One region of the Kitasatospora griseola genome, then DNA from elsewhere that is predicted to be linked to it. Evidence: riboswitches for the same ligand, from Rfam matches in the RefSeq annotation. Region 1 holds a riboswitch; each other region holds the start of a gene.
What was found. Region 1 has a riboswitch for cobalamin ahead of ACI1MP_RS15025 (ribonucleoside-diphosphate reductase subunit alpha). Riboswitches for the same ligand answer to the same signal wherever they lie in the genome.
Positions count from the first base shown of each region.

Region 2: another riboswitch for cobalamin. It lies ahead of ACI1MP_RS04600 (acyl-CoA thioesterase); the one in region 1 lies ahead of ACI1MP_RS15025 (ribonucleoside-diphosphate reductase subunit alpha).
Region 3: another riboswitch for cobalamin. It lies ahead of ACI1MP_RS30710 (HoxN/HupN/NixA family nickel/cobalt transporter); the one in region 1 lies ahead of ACI1MP_RS15025 (ribonucleoside-diphosphate reductase subunit alpha).
Region 4: another riboswitch for cobalamin. It lies ahead of cobN (cobaltochelatase subunit CobN); the one in region 1 lies ahead of ACI1MP_RS15025 (ribonucleoside-diphosphate reductase subunit alpha).

Region 1 is NZ_CP173360.1:3,366,176-3,369,738, forward strand. Features, by position in the region: gene ACI1MP_RS15015 (helix-turn-helix domain-containing protein) at 1-600, opposite strand, end outside; gene ACI1MP_RS15020 (GNAT family N-acetyltransferase) at 870-1,364, shown strand; cobalamin riboswitch at 1,445-1,583, shown strand; gene ACI1MP_RS15025 (ribonucleoside-diphosphate reductase subunit alpha) at 1,755-3,563, shown strand, end outside.
Region 2 is NZ_CP173360.1:931,066-934,628, reverse strand. Features, by position in the region: gene ACI1MP_RS04615 (flavin monoamine oxidase family protein) at 1-51, opposite strand, end outside; gene ACI1MP_RS04610 (MFS transporter) at 297-1,589, shown strand; gene ACI1MP_RS04605 (sulfurtransferase TusA family protein) at 1,586-1,876, shown strand; cobalamin riboswitch at 1,966-2,110, shown strand; gene ACI1MP_RS04600 (acyl-CoA thioesterase) at 2,178-2,624, shown strand; gene ACI1MP_RS04595 (putative Ig domain-containing protein) at 2,898-3,563, shown strand, end outside.
Region 3 is NZ_CP173360.1:6,769,442-6,773,004, forward strand. Features, by position in the region: gene ACI1MP_RS30695 (AAA family ATPase) at 1-243, shown strand, start outside; gene ACI1MP_RS30700 (Fpg/Nei family DNA glycosylase) at 461-1,267, shown strand; gene ACI1MP_RS30705 (DUF6445 family protein) at 1,364-2,056, shown strand; cobalamin riboswitch at 2,136-2,332, shown strand; gene ACI1MP_RS30710 (HoxN/HupN/NixA family nickel/cobalt transporter) at 2,384-3,475, shown strand; gene ACI1MP_RS30715 (EamA family transporter) at 3,498-3,563, opposite strand, start outside.
Region 4 is NZ_CP173360.1:1,006,117-1,009,679, forward strand. Features, by position in the region: gene ACI1MP_RS04960 (hypothetical protein) at 1-1,122, opposite strand, end outside; cobalamin riboswitch at 1,316-1,454, shown strand; gene cobN (cobaltochelatase subunit CobN) at 1,624-3,563, shown strand, end outside.

The sequences.
Region 1 (3,563 bases):
GATGAACTGGGCCTGCCCGCCGTCCCGGTGCGGGGCGACCACCATCCGGCGGGCGATCTCCCGGGCCACCTCGGCGCCCTGCACCTTGCGGACCAGGTGCAGGCAGGCGTCGATGCCGGCCGCGGTGCCGGCCGAGGTGATCACCGGGTCGTCGTCCACGTACAGCACGTCGGGCTCGACGGTGGTCAGCGGGAAGCGCTCGGCCATCAGCTCGGCGTGCCGCCAGTGGGTGGTGCTGCGGCGGCCGTCGAGCAGGCCGGCGGCGCCGAGCAGGAAGCTGCCGGAGCAGATCGACAGCAGGTACGCGCCGCGCGCGTGGGCGGCCCGCAGCGCCTCGCACAGCGCCTCGGGGTAGTGCTCGCGGATGCCGGTGGCGGTGGCGATCACCAGGTCCGCCTCGGCGAGCCGCTCCGGGCCGTACGGGACGTGGACGTCGAAGCCGGCGTGGGTGCGCATCGGGCCGGGCCGGTCGGCGACCAGGCCGAACTCGTACACCGGCAGGCCGGTGTCGCTGCGGTCCAGGCCGAACACCTCGCAGGCCACCCCCAGCTCGAAGGGGTGGATCTCCTCCAGCACGATCACCGCGACGTTCTTCAGCATCCGCCCAGCATGGCAGTGGCAGGATTTCGCGGCAACGGTGCGTTCCTGCCACCCGTGGCGGGCGGCCGGCGCGCGGAGAGTGGGGCCATGACCTCTGCGCTCGCCCTGCTGGGCCTCCTCGCCGGCTTCGGACTCCTCGGCGTCCTGGTCGGCCGGGACCTGGACCGCAACGCCCGGCACGGCCGGGACGACCGGCCCCGGCCGACCGGCCGGCCCTTCGACCCGGACCTGGCCGACCCGCGCCGGACGCGGTCCGGCACACTGTCCGGATGCACTCCCCGATCGTCCGCCGCGCCCTCGACCACGACCTCGCCGGAGCCGGGGAGGTCAGCGTCGAAGCCTTCGTCGGCGACGGCCACACCCGTCCCGACTCCGGCTACGTCGAGCTCCTCCGGGACACCGGGCGCCGCAACCGGGAGGCCGAGCTGCTGGTCGCCGTCGACGGCGACGGGACGGTCCTCGGCTGCGTGACGTTCGCCGCAGGCGGCACCCCCTGGGCGGACATCGCGCTCCCGGACGAGGGCGAGATCCGGATGCTGGCGGTCGGCGCGGCCGCCCGCGGGCGCGGCGTCGGACGGGCGCTGGTGGGCGCGGCGATCGACCGCAGCCGGGAACTCGGACTGGCCGGGATGGCGTTCTCCACCCGGCCGGAGATGACCGCGGCGCACCGGATCTACGATGCTCTGGGCTTCCTCCGCACCCCCGAACGGGACTGGGAGGCGGCCCCCGGCATGGATCTGATGGTCTACACGATGCGGTTCTGAGGCCCCTCGGGCGCGGTTTCCGTTGTCTACGCGCGGCACCACGACGCGACACGCGCTACTACATCTGGTGCCGCCAGCTCCAGCCGCCACAACATGTATGCTCGACCTCGCTGTCGAAGCAGGGGAACCCGGTGAAAGTCCGGGACTGCCCCGCAACGGTGAGCGGGCTGTAGCGACGCCCGCACAGTCCGAGGACCTGCCGACGGTGTGCGACACGGCATCCCCGCAGACGCCATGCAGCACTGTTTTGCCGTCCGGCCTCGCGGGCGGGCCGGGGGTGGGTCTTTCGCGCGCCGTTCGATCGTTGTCGGCGTGCCGTCCTCCCCTGCCGCACGCGTGCCGTCGGACACCTCGATCCACGTCCGTCGCCGCCACAGGAGAGAGTGCGCCTTGACCGTCGCCGCCTCAGTCACCCTGCCGTCCCAGGGATCCGCCGACGCCTTCACCGACCCCGGTGCGGCGCTGCTTCGGCTGCTCACCGACCGCAGCACCGACCTCCCCCAGGTGGACCCCGGCCACGTCGCCGCCGCCGCGCTGCGCGGCCGCCACGCCGGCTCGGACTTCGCCGAGCTGCGCGGGCTGGCCGTGGAGGCCGCCGCGTCGATGATCGCCGAGGACCCGCAGTACTCGAAGCTGGCCGCCCGCCTGCTGGCCATGGAGATCGCCGACGAGGCCGCCACCCAGGGCGTCACCTCGTTCTCCGCCTCGATCGCCGTCGGCCACGCCGAGGGCCTGATCGGCGACGCCACCGCCGAGTTCGTGGCCGCGCACACCGCGCTGTTCGACTCGCTGATCGACGCCGCCGGCGACGACCGCTTCGAGTACTTCGGCCTGCGCACCGTGCAGTCCCGCTACCTGCTGCGCCACCCGATCACCCGCAAGGTGGTCGAGACCCCGCAGCACTTCCTGCTGCGCGTGGCGGCGGGCCTGGCGGTCGGCACCTCCGAGCAGTCGGTGCTGGAGGTGGCCGAGCTGTACAAGCTGATGAGCCGCCTGGAGTACCTGACCAGCTCCCCGACGCTGTTCAACTCCGGCACCCGGCACCCGCAGATGTCCTCCTGCTACCTGCTGGACTCGCCGCTGGACAACCTGGACTCGATCTACAACCGGTACGCGCAGATCGCCCGGCTGTCCAAGCACGCCGGCGGCATCGGCCTGTCCTACTCGCGGATCCGCTCCCGCGGCTCGCTGATCCGCGGCACCAACGGCAAGTCGAACGGCATCGTCCCGTTCCTGCGCACCCTGGACTCCTCCGTGGCGGCGGTCAACCAGGGCGGACGGCGCAAGGGCGCGGCCTGCGTGTACCTGGAGACCTGGCACGCCGACATCGAGGAGTTCCTGGAGCTCCGCGACAACACCGGCGAAGAGGCCCGGCGCACCCACAACCTGAACCTGGCGCACTGGATCCCGGACGAGTTCATGCGCCGCGTGAACGCCGACCAGGACTGGTCGCTGTTCTCCCCGGCGGACGTGCCCGAGCTGGTCGACCTGTGGGGCGCCGACTTCGACGAGGCCTACCGCAAGGCCGAGCTGGCCGGCAAGGCCGTGCGCACCATCCCCGCGCAGACCCTGTACGCCCGGATGATGCGCACCCTGGCGCAGACCGGCAACGGCTGGATGACCTTCAAGGACGCTTCCAACCGGGCCGCCAACCAGACCGCGCTGCCGGGCCGCACGGTGCACTCCTCGAACCTGTGCACCGAGATCCTGGAGGTCACCGACGACTCCGAGACCGCGGTCTGCAACCTGGGCTCGGTCAACCTGGGCGCGCACGTCGCCCCGGGCGCCACGGCCGACGACCTGATCAACGCCATGGACTGGGACCGCCTGGACGCCACCGTGCGCACCGCGGTGACCTTCCTCGACCGCGTGATCGACATCAACTTCTACCCGACCACCGAGGCCGGGACGTCCAACTCCCGCTGGCGCCCGGTGGGCCTTGGCGTGATGGGCCTGCAGGACGTCTTCTTCAAGCTGCGGCTGGACTTCGACTCCGCCGAGGCGAAGCAGCTGTCCACGCTGATCTCCGAGCGCATCATGCTCACCGCGTACGAGCGCTCCGCGGACCTGGCCGAGCAGTTCGGCCGCCACGAGGCGTACGGCGAGACCCGCGCGGCCCGCGGCCAGCTGCACATCGACCACTTCGGCTCGGCGGCCCCGCAGTGGACCGGCCGCTGGGAGGCGCTGCGGGCCCGGATC
Region 2 (3,563 bases), 2.4 Mb from region 1:
GGCCGTCACCGCGCCGCCGGAGGCAAAGAGCAGTCCGCGTCGAGAGATCACCGGCTCAGCCTGGCAGCGCCGCACACCCCGAGATGTGCGCTCCGCCCATCGAGTCCCATTGATCACTCGCACGGGGGGCGCTCGCCGCACCCGCCGGCGCTACCGCTCCCGACACGTGCGCCCGGCGCTCGGTCGGCGGACCCGGCAGGCCGGTCGGGGGGCGGAGTCGGGCGGTCGGGACGGGTTCCGTCGGGACAGCGGGCGGTTAAGGTATTCCACGAAACATTGGAGAATAGAGGAGAGCCGTGAAGTCCGAGACCAGCGCCGGCGTCGCCGCGCCGCCACCCGCCGAACTCGCTGCCGACCCCGCCGTTCAGCGGCACATCCTGGGCGTGCTGGTCACCTCCCAGATCCTCAGCGGAGCGGGGCTGGCCGCCGGGATCACCGTCGGGGCGCTGCTCGCCCAGGACATGCTGGGCAGCACCGGACTGGCCGGGCTGCCCAGCGCGCTGTTCACCGCCGGCAGCGCGCTCGCCGCGATCGTGGTGAGCCGAATATCCGCCGCCCGCGGCCGCCGCCCCGGACTGGCCGTCGGGTACGCCACCGGCGCCGTCGGCAGCGTCGGCGTGATCGCCGCCGCCGCGCTCGACAGCCCCGTCCTGCTGTTCCTCGCCCTGTTCGTCTACGGCGCAGGCACCGCCACCAACCTGCAGGCCCGCTACGCCGGGGCCGACCTCGCCGCCCCCGGCCACCGGGCCCGGGCGATCTCCACCGTGCTGGTCGCCACCACCCTCGGCGGCGTCCTCGGCCCCAACCTGGCCGCCCCCACCGGCGCCCTCGCGCACGCCGTCCACCTGCCGCGCCTCGCCGGACCGTTCCTGCTGGCCGGTCTGGCCTACGCCGCCGCCGCGGTCGTCCTCGCCACCCGGCTGCACCCCGACCCGCTGCTGCTCGCCCGCGCCGCCGCGGCCCCGACGGAGCAGGCCCCGGCCGACGACCCTGCGGCCGACCCCGCGGCCGCCGCCGCGTCGACCGCCCGCACCCGCAACCGCGTCCTGCTCGGCGCCCAGGTGATGGTGGTCACCCAGGTGGTCATGGTCGGCGTGATGACCATGACGCCCGTCCACATGCACGACGCCGGACAGGGCACCGCCGCATCCGGGCTCGTCATCGCCCTGCACGTCGCCGCGATGTACCTGCCCTCCCCGCTCACCGGACGCCTGGTCGACCGGCACGGTCCGCTCGCCGTCGGCGCCGCCGCCGGACTCACCCTGCTCGCGGCCGGCCTGCTCGCCGCCGCCGCCCCCGCGCACTCCGTCCCGCTGCTCGCCCTCGCGCTCGTCCTGCTCGGCCTCGGCTGGAACTTCGGCCTGGTCTCCGGCACCGCGATCCTCACCGACGCCGTCCCGCTCGCCACCCGCGCCAAGACCCAGGGCGGCGTCGACGTCGCCATCGCCATCGCCGGCGCCACCGGCGGCCTCGCCTCCGGCGCCGTCGTCGACCTGGCGGGCTACCCCGTCCTCGCGCTCGGCGGCGGACTGCTCGCCCTGCTGCTCCTCCCCGCCCTCGCCACCGCGGCCGCCCGGGGCCGGCGATGACGGACCGCCAGGAACCCGCGATCACCTTCGACGGCCGCGGACTGCTCTGCGTCACCCTGCTGCTGCGCCTGCGCGCCGCCATCGCGGACGCCCCCGCCGGCACCCTGGTGCAAGTCCGCGCCACCGACCCCGCCGCCCCGCTCGACCTCCCCGCCTGGTGCCACCTCACCGGCCACCACTACCTGGGCCCCGTCGCCGACGACACCGACGACACCTACGCGCTGCGCCTGACCGCCGACCCGGCCCCGACCCGCGCCGACGCCCCGTGGCACCGCCCGGCGGGCTGACCGCCACCGCCGTCGGGAGCACCTCGAACGGGGATATAGGCTGGTCGGGCAGCGGTTCGCCCCCGTCCGAGCCAGGGCGGGCGCGTCGCAAGAGGGAACCTGGTGCGAGTCCAGGACTGCCTCGCAGCGGTGAGCGGGAACGACCGCCGTCACACGCACTGGGCCCGACCGGCCCGGGAAGCGACGGCCAGTAGACAGGCCCTCCACGGGAGATGCCCGCGAGTCCGAAGACCTGCCGCCGCCCGCAGCGCCCACCGGCGCCGCGGACCGTCCGAGCCGCAACTCGCGAAGGAGAGTTCCCGTGGCAGACCAGACCGTCGTAGCCGTGACGGCCGCCGCCAAGCCCGTCCAGGCGTCCCAGGTCACCCTCGCGCACATCATGAGCGAGCACGACACCAACCTCTACGGCACCATCCACGGCGGCGTGGTGATGAAGCTCATCGACGACGCCGCGGGTGCGGCCGCCGCCCGGCACGCCGAAGGCCCGGCCGTCACCGCCGCGGTGGACAGCATGGCCTTCCTGGCCCCCGTCCGGGCCGGCGACCTGCTCACCGCGCACGCCGAACTCGAACGGGCCGGCCGCACCTCGATGACCGTCCACGTCACCGTCACCGCCGAACGCTGGAACGCCGCCGGCCCCGTCACCCGGGTCGCCACCGGCCGGCTCACCTTCGTCGCCATCGACGCCGAGAGCCGCCCGCGCCCCGTCCCGGCGCTGCTCGCCGCGGAGCCCGCCGAGGTCGCCTGACGCGCCGTCACTGCACTGACGCGAGCGCCGTCACTGCACTGACGCGAGCGCCGTCACCTCCCGTGCCCGGAACGCCGTCCCCACCTGGCGTTCCGGGCACACGGCTGTCCCGATCGCCACGTGATCACTGTCACGCCGGGACGAATCGGGTGATTGCGGACGGCGTGTGATCGACATGTTCCGTTCAAGCTCCGATTACCCCACCATGGCAGCGTGTGCCCGCCTACGCGCGTAGCGCACCCCATGGTTCTCGTGGTCCAAGGAGATTGACAGATGATCAGAACGTGGAAGGCCGCCCGCCCGCTGGCCCTCGCCGCCGCCGCGCTGGTGGCCGCAGCGGGTGCGAGCGCCGTCCCGCAGCACGCCACCGCCGCCACCCCCAAGACCGCCGCCGCGGCCGCCACCGCCACCCCGAAGCGGGTGCTGTTCGACAACACCAAGGCGGAGACCGCGGGCAACGCGGACTGGATCATCTCCACCAGCCAGCCCGACCCGCTGGCGCAGAACGCCAACCCGACCACCGAGACCAGCTGGACCGGCGCCCTCTCGGCCTGGGGCGTGGCCCTGCAGAAGACCGGCAACTACAGCCTGAAGACGCTGCCCGCCGGCAACACCATCACCTACGGCACCGGCGGCGCGCTCGACCTCGCCAACTTCGACGAGTTCGTGATCCCCGAGCCCAACATCCGCCTCAGCGCGGCCGAGAAGACCGCCGTGATGACGTTCGTCCAGAACGGCGGCGGCCTGTTCCTGATCTCCGACCACACCCAGAGCGACCGCAACAACGACGGCTGGGACTCCCCGGCCATCATCAACGACCTGCTGACCAGCAACGGCGTCAACAACAACGACCCGTTCGGTTTCTCCGTCGACCTGCTGAACATCACCACCGACAACCCGCGGGCGATCTCCTCCACCTCCGACCCGGTGATCAACGGG
Region 3 (3,563 bases), 3.4 Mb from region 1:
CGCCACATCGGCCCCGGCATGATCCCCGTCGTCCTCCTCCCCGGCCTCGACCGCGTCCTCACCCGCAACGCCGAACGCTCCGGCAACCGCCGCCTCTCCGACGACGAGGTGGCCCGCATCCACGGCCGCATGGCCGGCTGGCGCACCTCCGGCCTCCCCATCATCGACAACTCCAACCTCACCGTCCCCGAAACCGCCGCCGCCCTCGACCAGGCCATCCTCACCCGCCTCCACCAGGGCTGACCCCACCCGGGCCTGGGCCTGGTCCTGGTCCGCTGCGCGGGGCTGTGCTGCGCTTGCCTTTCCGCTGCGCGAGTGTGTCCCTTGTTCGACCTGCAGGTTTCCGCTGCGCCGCTTTCGCCGGTGGCTTCGGGAGGCGGGGTTTTGGGCTCTGTCGGGGTGTCGGTGGGGGCTGGGAGAATGGGGGTGTTGGACGGGAACGGATGAGGAGTTGACGCGGGTGCCCGAGGGGCATGTGGTGCATCGGTTGGCGGGGCTGAACGGGGAGCTGTTCGGGGGGCGGGTGGTGGGGGTTTCTTCGCCGCAGGGGCGCTTCGCGGAGGGGGCGGCGCTGTTGGACGGGCGGGTGTTGGATGTCGCGGAGGCGCACGGGAAGCATCTGTTCCTGGGGTTCGGGGACGACTGGCTGCACGTGCACCTGGGGTTGTACGGGAAGTACGAGTTCGGGGTGGGGGAGGCGCCGGCGCCGGTCGGGCAGGTGCGGTTGCGGATGGTGAACGAGGGCGGGTTCGCGGATCTGCGGGGGCCGACGGCGTGCGAGGTGATCACGCCGGGGGAGAAGGCGGCGTTGCACCGGCGGCTCGGGCCGGATCCGTTGCGGGCGGGGGAGCTCGGGGACGCGGCGTGGGAGCGGATTTCCCGGAGCGGGACGTCGGTGGCCGCGTTGTTGATGGACCAGAAGGTGCTGGCGGGTGTCGGCAACGTGTACCGCGCGGAGGTGCTGTTCCGGTTGGGGATCAGTCCGCACCGGGCGGGGCGGGAGCTGCGCCGGGCGGAGTGGGACGCGATCTGGTCGGAGCTGGTGGCGCTGATGCGGGAGGGTGTCGCGGCGGGGCGGATCGACACCGTCCGGCCTGAGCACACGCCGGAGGCGATGGGGCGGCCGCCGCGGGTGGACGACCACGGTGGTGAGGTGTACGTGTACCGGCGGCAGGACCAGCCGTGTCTGGTCTGTGGGACGCCGGTGCGGACGGAGGAATTGGCGGCCCGGAACCTGTTCTGGTGCCCCCGCTGCCAGCAGTCCTGACGCTCCGTCACCAAATCGGGCCGCGGGGGAAGCCTTGACGGAAGGTTGACCGCTCCTTGGGCGAGGGCTCCGGGGCCCGCTCCTATTGTCGGGTTCATGTCCGCACAACCGTTCCGGGGCCCCCGTCCGACTCCGGCCCTTCCGGTCCTGCCGTACCGCAAACCCACCAAGGGTCGTGATTACTGGGTGCTGGACGACGTGCTGCCGGACCCGGACGCGGTGCGCGCCCGGCACCTGGCCCGTACCGACTGGGACGAGGGGTATCCGCACAAGCCGGAGTCCTGGCCTGGGCTGCGGGGGATGCCGGGCCTGGAGCCGGACGAGTTGGCGTACGTCGAGAAGCTGGTGCGGGAGACCGTCGGGGTGCCCAGGGTGTGGGCGCTGAGCGAGGCCGAGGGCGGCACCTTCAACCACAACTGCGTGCAGGTGGTGGGGGAGGGGGAGTGCGAGCCGCGTCCGCACACCGATTCGCGTTCGCTGTGCCGCTACGCGGCGGTGCTGTACCTCAACCCGAACGTGCCGAAGCGGTGCGGGACCAGTTTCTACCGGCAGAGCCTGCCGGGCGGCCGGCTCGGCGGGAACACGGTGGTCGCCCCGCACAACAACCTGGTGGACGCGCTCGGCACCCGTTTCGTCCCGCCGGACTCGTTCACCGAGGATCTGGCCGTCCCGCACCGCTACAACCGGCTGCTGCTGTACACCGCCAACCTGATGCACACCGCGACCGAGTACTACGGCACCACACTGGACGAGAAGCGGATGACCTGCGTGTTCTTCTGGATGGCCTGACCCGCCGTCACCTCGCGGGGCGGGGTGATCTGCGACACCTCCGGAGGGGTCCGCTCTTGCCGCTGCACCCGGGACGGTTCTACGGTGGACGGGCCGTGGTGTTCGGGAAGCCGGTGCACTGTGCTCGTCACAGGAGTCCGGAGCGGCCCTCGCCACTGTGATCGGGGAGTCGTCGGCTCCCACCTCGTGCCACTGGCCGTTCGCGGCCGGGAAGGCCGGGCGCCGACGCCGAACACCCCGTCAGCCAGGAGACCGGCCACGGCATCTCACGAAGTGATCCACGAGGTGCTGGAGCGTGATGCGCGGATGACCGCGTCCGATTCGACCATGCCCGGAAACGTCCCGGGCTCCCCTGTTCCTGCTTTCCGCTGGCGCCGCGAGGACACCTGGCGCACCGCCGGCCTGATGGCGGTGATCCTGGCCCTGCACGTGGCGGCGTTCGGGACGCTGCTGTTCCTGGTGGTGCCGGAGAAGTACCAGGTGGGTACCCAGGTGTTCGGCGTGGGCCTGGGCATCACCGCCTACACCCTGGGCATGCGGCACGCCTTCGACGCCGACCACATCGCGGTGATCGACAACACCACTCGCAAGCTGATGGCGGACGGCCGCCGGCCGGTCTCGGTGGGCTTCTGGTTCGCGCTCGGGCACTCCTCGATGGTGGTGCTGATGGCCGCGCTGGTGGCCGGCGGGGCCGCGCTGGCGGGCACGCTGATGGACGAGGGTTCGACGACCCATCAGGTGCTGGGCACCATCGGCACCACCGCCTCGGGGGCGTTCCTGTACCTGATCGCGGCGCTCAACCTGGTGGCCCTGCTGGGCATCCTGCGGGTGTTCCGGGCGATGCGGGCCGGCCAGTACGACGAGGCCGAGCTGGAGAAGCACCTGGATTCCCGGGGTTTCCTGGCCCGAGTGCTGAGCCGGGCGACCCGGTCGATCACCCGGCCCGGCCAGATGTTCCCGGTGGGCATGGTGCTGGGCCTGGGCTTCGACACCGCCACCGAGGTCACCCTGATGGTGATGGCGGGCTCGGGCGCGGCGTCCGGCCTGCCCTGGTACGCGATCGTCTGCCTGCCGCTGCTGTTCGCGGCCGGGATGAGCCTGTTCGACACCCTCGACGGCACGTTCATGAACTTCGCCTACCAGTGGGCGTTCTCCAACCCGGTTCGCAAGGTGTACTACAACCTGACCATCACGGGTCTGTCGATCGCGGTGGCCTTCGTGATCGGCACCATCGAGCTGGTCGCGGTGCTGCACGACAAGTTCGGCCTGGACGATCCGGTGTCCGACTGGATCGCCGGACTCAGCCTGGACAACGTGGGCTTCGTGATCGTCGGCCTGTTCGTGGTGGTGTGGGCGGCGGCGATCGGCTACTGGCGGATCGCCCGACGGTCCAAGGCGTTCGCCGGGGCGGGGGTCTGAGCCCGCGTGGCCTGACGGAACGTCAACCTGCGGCCAGGATCAGCGTTCCGGCGACCGCCAGTCCGGCGCCGACCACCTGGACCCGCAG
Region 4 (3,563 bases), 2.4 Mb from region 1:
GGCCAGCACGTCGACCCAGCGTCCGGCGGGGTGCCCGCAGCGGCGTTCGCAGCCGGACCAGTGCACGGGCAGGCCTTCGACGGGCGCGGCGGCGATCGCCCGGGCGGCCTGCGCGCGGACGTCGGCAAGCGCTTTCCCGCAACCGGGCAGGCCGGTGCAGGCGCTGACGCCTTCCCAGGGGCCGCCGGACTCCACCCGGAAGCCCGCGTCGGCGAGCCGCGGCAGCCACTGGGCCCCAGCCCCGGGCACGACGACGCCGCGCCACGGGGTGAGCCGCACGCTCCCGCCTCCGCCGCCACCCGCACCGCCCGGTCCGAGCGCGTCCGCCAGCAGCCGCCACTGCGCGCTGCTCGCCCGCCCGAACCGCAGCCCGACCGAGGCGGCGTCACCGACCGCGCCCAGCAGCGGCCGTTCGCCGACGAAGCGCGGCAGCGCCACGTCTCCGTCGGGCAGCTCGGCCTGCACTTCGCGCAGGTGCCAGGCGCGTCCGGCGGCCAGGTCGAGGAAGTGCCGGGCGGCGGCGAGCGCGGCGGGCACGGGGTGGTCGACGACGGTTCCGGTGCGGGCGCGGCCGAGGCGCAGCAGGGCGCGCCCGTCGCCGACTGCGATCAAGGTCACATCGGCGTCGAGGGCGGCGATGTCGCCGCGGCCGTCGTCCAGGGCGAACAGGAATTTGCCGGAGAGCCGGGCGGCCCACGGCGCGGCGCACAGGGCGGCGTCCAACTCCCGTACCCAGTGCGGCAGATCGACGTCGGGGCGGCCGCGTCCGTCCAGGCCGGCCAGGGGCGAGGCGGCGATGTTTCGGACGCGTTCGTGGGTGTCGGAAGGCAGCAGGCCGACGGTGCGCAGCCGTTCGGCGAGGTCGGCGGCGCACTGCTCGCGCAGGCCGCGCAGTTGGAGGTTGCCGCGGGAGGTGATCTCGACCTCGCCGTCGCCGAGCGCGTCGGCCGCGTCGGCCAGCGCCAGCAGCTGACGGTGCGTCAAGTAACCGCCGGGCAGCCGGAGTCGGGCGAGGTGGCCGTCCTCGGCGAGGTGCAGGCGGAGCGCGCCGGGGCAGGCGTCGGCGCGGCCTCGGTCGGGCCCGACGAAGGGTGCCGCGAAGGCGTCGGGTGTGGGTGGCATGGCGGCGAGCATACCCATGGCGGCGGGTCGCGCCACTGCCCCGAGTGTCGACCTCCGGTGTCGTGGGCCCGGTGAATGCCCAGCTCAGCGCGGGGTTCCGGGGTCGGCGCGGATCGGATCGGGGGCGCGTCGCAGGTCACACTCCCCCGATGCGCCGTCAACCCGTACGATGCTGGCGGGTGCCTTTCGAGGTGTCCCGGGCGCCTTTCGGGGTGTCCGCTGCCAGCGACGGCACAGCGGAGGAAGTCCGGTGAGAATCCGGTGCGGTCCCGCCACTGTGACCGCGGCTCAGTGAGCCGTGGGAGCCAGGAACTCCGGCCGTCCTCCACTGCCCGGGGCGAGGACCCCGAGGAAGGTCCGTGCCATGCGCCGTCGCATGCCCGCATCCTGGCGGGTGCCCGTGGGCTCTGTCCCCGTCGGGCCCTTCCGCGTCCTCGATCGCACCTGTGCTCCCACGACCGGGTTGTCCCCGCTGTCCGAGACGCCCGGGAGGGCTTTCGCATGATCCTGCTGCTGTCCACGTCCGACACGGACCTGCTGAGTGCCCGGGCGTCGAACGGTCCGGTGCGGTTCCGGTGGGGCAATCCGGCCCGGCTGGATCCGGCCGGGCTGCCCGAACTGCTGGACGGCGTCGAGCTGGTGGTGGTTCGGCTGCTGGGTGGGCGCCGGGCCTGGCAGGAGGGTCTGGACGCGCTGCTCGCGGGGCCGCGTCCGGTGGTGGTGCTGACGGGCGAGCAGGCGCCGGACGCCCAGTTGATGGAGTTGTCGACGGTGCCGGCGGGCATCGCCGCGGAGGCGCACGCGTACTTGGCGCACGGCGGTCCGGCGAACCTGGCGGAGCTGGGCGCGTTCCTGTCGGACACGGTGCTGCTGACCGGTCACGGTTTCGCGCCGCCGGCGTCGGCTCCGTCCTGGGGCCCGCTGGAGCGCACCGCGCACTCGTCGGAGGGGCCTTCCGTCGCGGTGCTGTACTACCGGGCGCACCACATGAGCGGCAACACGGCGTTCGTGGAGACGCTCTGCCGGGCGATCGAGGCGGAGGGCGCGCAGGCCCGGGCGTACTTCTGCGCGTCGCTGCGCGGTGCGGAGCCGGAGCTGCTGGCGGAGCTGGGCGCGGCCGACGTGATCGTGACGACGGTGCTGGCGGCGGGCGGCACCCGACCGGCCGACGCGCAGGCCGGTGGTGACGAAGAGGCTTGGGACGCGGGCGCGTTGGCGGCGTTGGACCGGCCGATCCTGCAGGCGCTGTGCCTGACCTGGTCGCGGGCGCAGTGGGAGGGCAGCGACGACGGGCTGTCGCCGTTGGACACGGCGACTCAGGTCGCCGTCCCGGAGTTCGACGGCCGGCTGATCACCGTTCCGTTCTCCTTCAAGGAGGTCGACCAGGACGGACTCACGGTGTACGCGGCGGACCCGGAACGTGCGTCGCGGGTGGCGGGCATCGCCGCGCGGCACGCCCGGCTGCGGCACACTCCGGCGTCCGAGCGCCGCCTGGCGCTGGTCCTGTCGGCTTATCCGACCAAGCATGCCCGGGTGGGCAACGCCGTCGGCCTGGACACCCCGGCGTCGGCGATCCGGCTGCTGGAGCGGCTGCGCGCGGAGGGCATGGACCTGGGCGACAGCCTGCCCGGTCTGCACACCGAGACCGAGCACCAGCACGACGGCGACGCACTGATCCACGCGCTGATCGAGGCGGGCGGCTACGACCAGGCGTGGCTGACGGAGGAGCAGCTGGCCCGCAACCCGGTGCGCATCCCGGCCGCCGACTACCGGCGCTGGTACGCCACGCTCCCGGCGGCGCTGCGCGAGCAGGTGGAGGAGCACTGGGGTCCGGCGCCGGGCGAGCTGTACGTGGACCGTTCGCAGAACCCGGACGGCGACCTCGTGCTGGCGGGTCTGCGCTCCGGCAACCTGCTGGTCCTCGTCCAGCCGCCGCGCGGGTTCGGCGAGAATCCGGTGGCGATCTACCACGACCCGGACCTGCCGCCGAGCCACCACTACCTGGCGGCGTACCGCTGGATCGCGGCGGCGCAGGAGGACGGCGGGTTCGGTGCGCACGCGGTGGTGCACCTGGGCAAGCACGGCAACCTGGAGTGGCTGCCGGGCAAGACGGCGGCGCTGTCGGCGGAGTGCGGTCCGGACGCGGCGCTCGGCGATCTCCCGCTGGTCTACCCGTTCCTGGTGAACGACCCGGGCGAGGGCACCCAGGCCAAGCGCCGGGCGCACGCCACGCTGGTCGACCACCTGGTGCCGCCGATGGCCCGCGCCGATTCGTACGGTGACATCGCGCGCCTGGAGCAGTTGCTGGACGAGCACTCGAACATCGCGGCGATGGACCCGGCGAAGCTGCCGGCGATCCGGGCGCAGATCTGGACGCTGATCCAGGCCGCCCGGCTGGACCACGATCTCGGTCTGGACGAGCGGCCGGAGGACGACGGCTT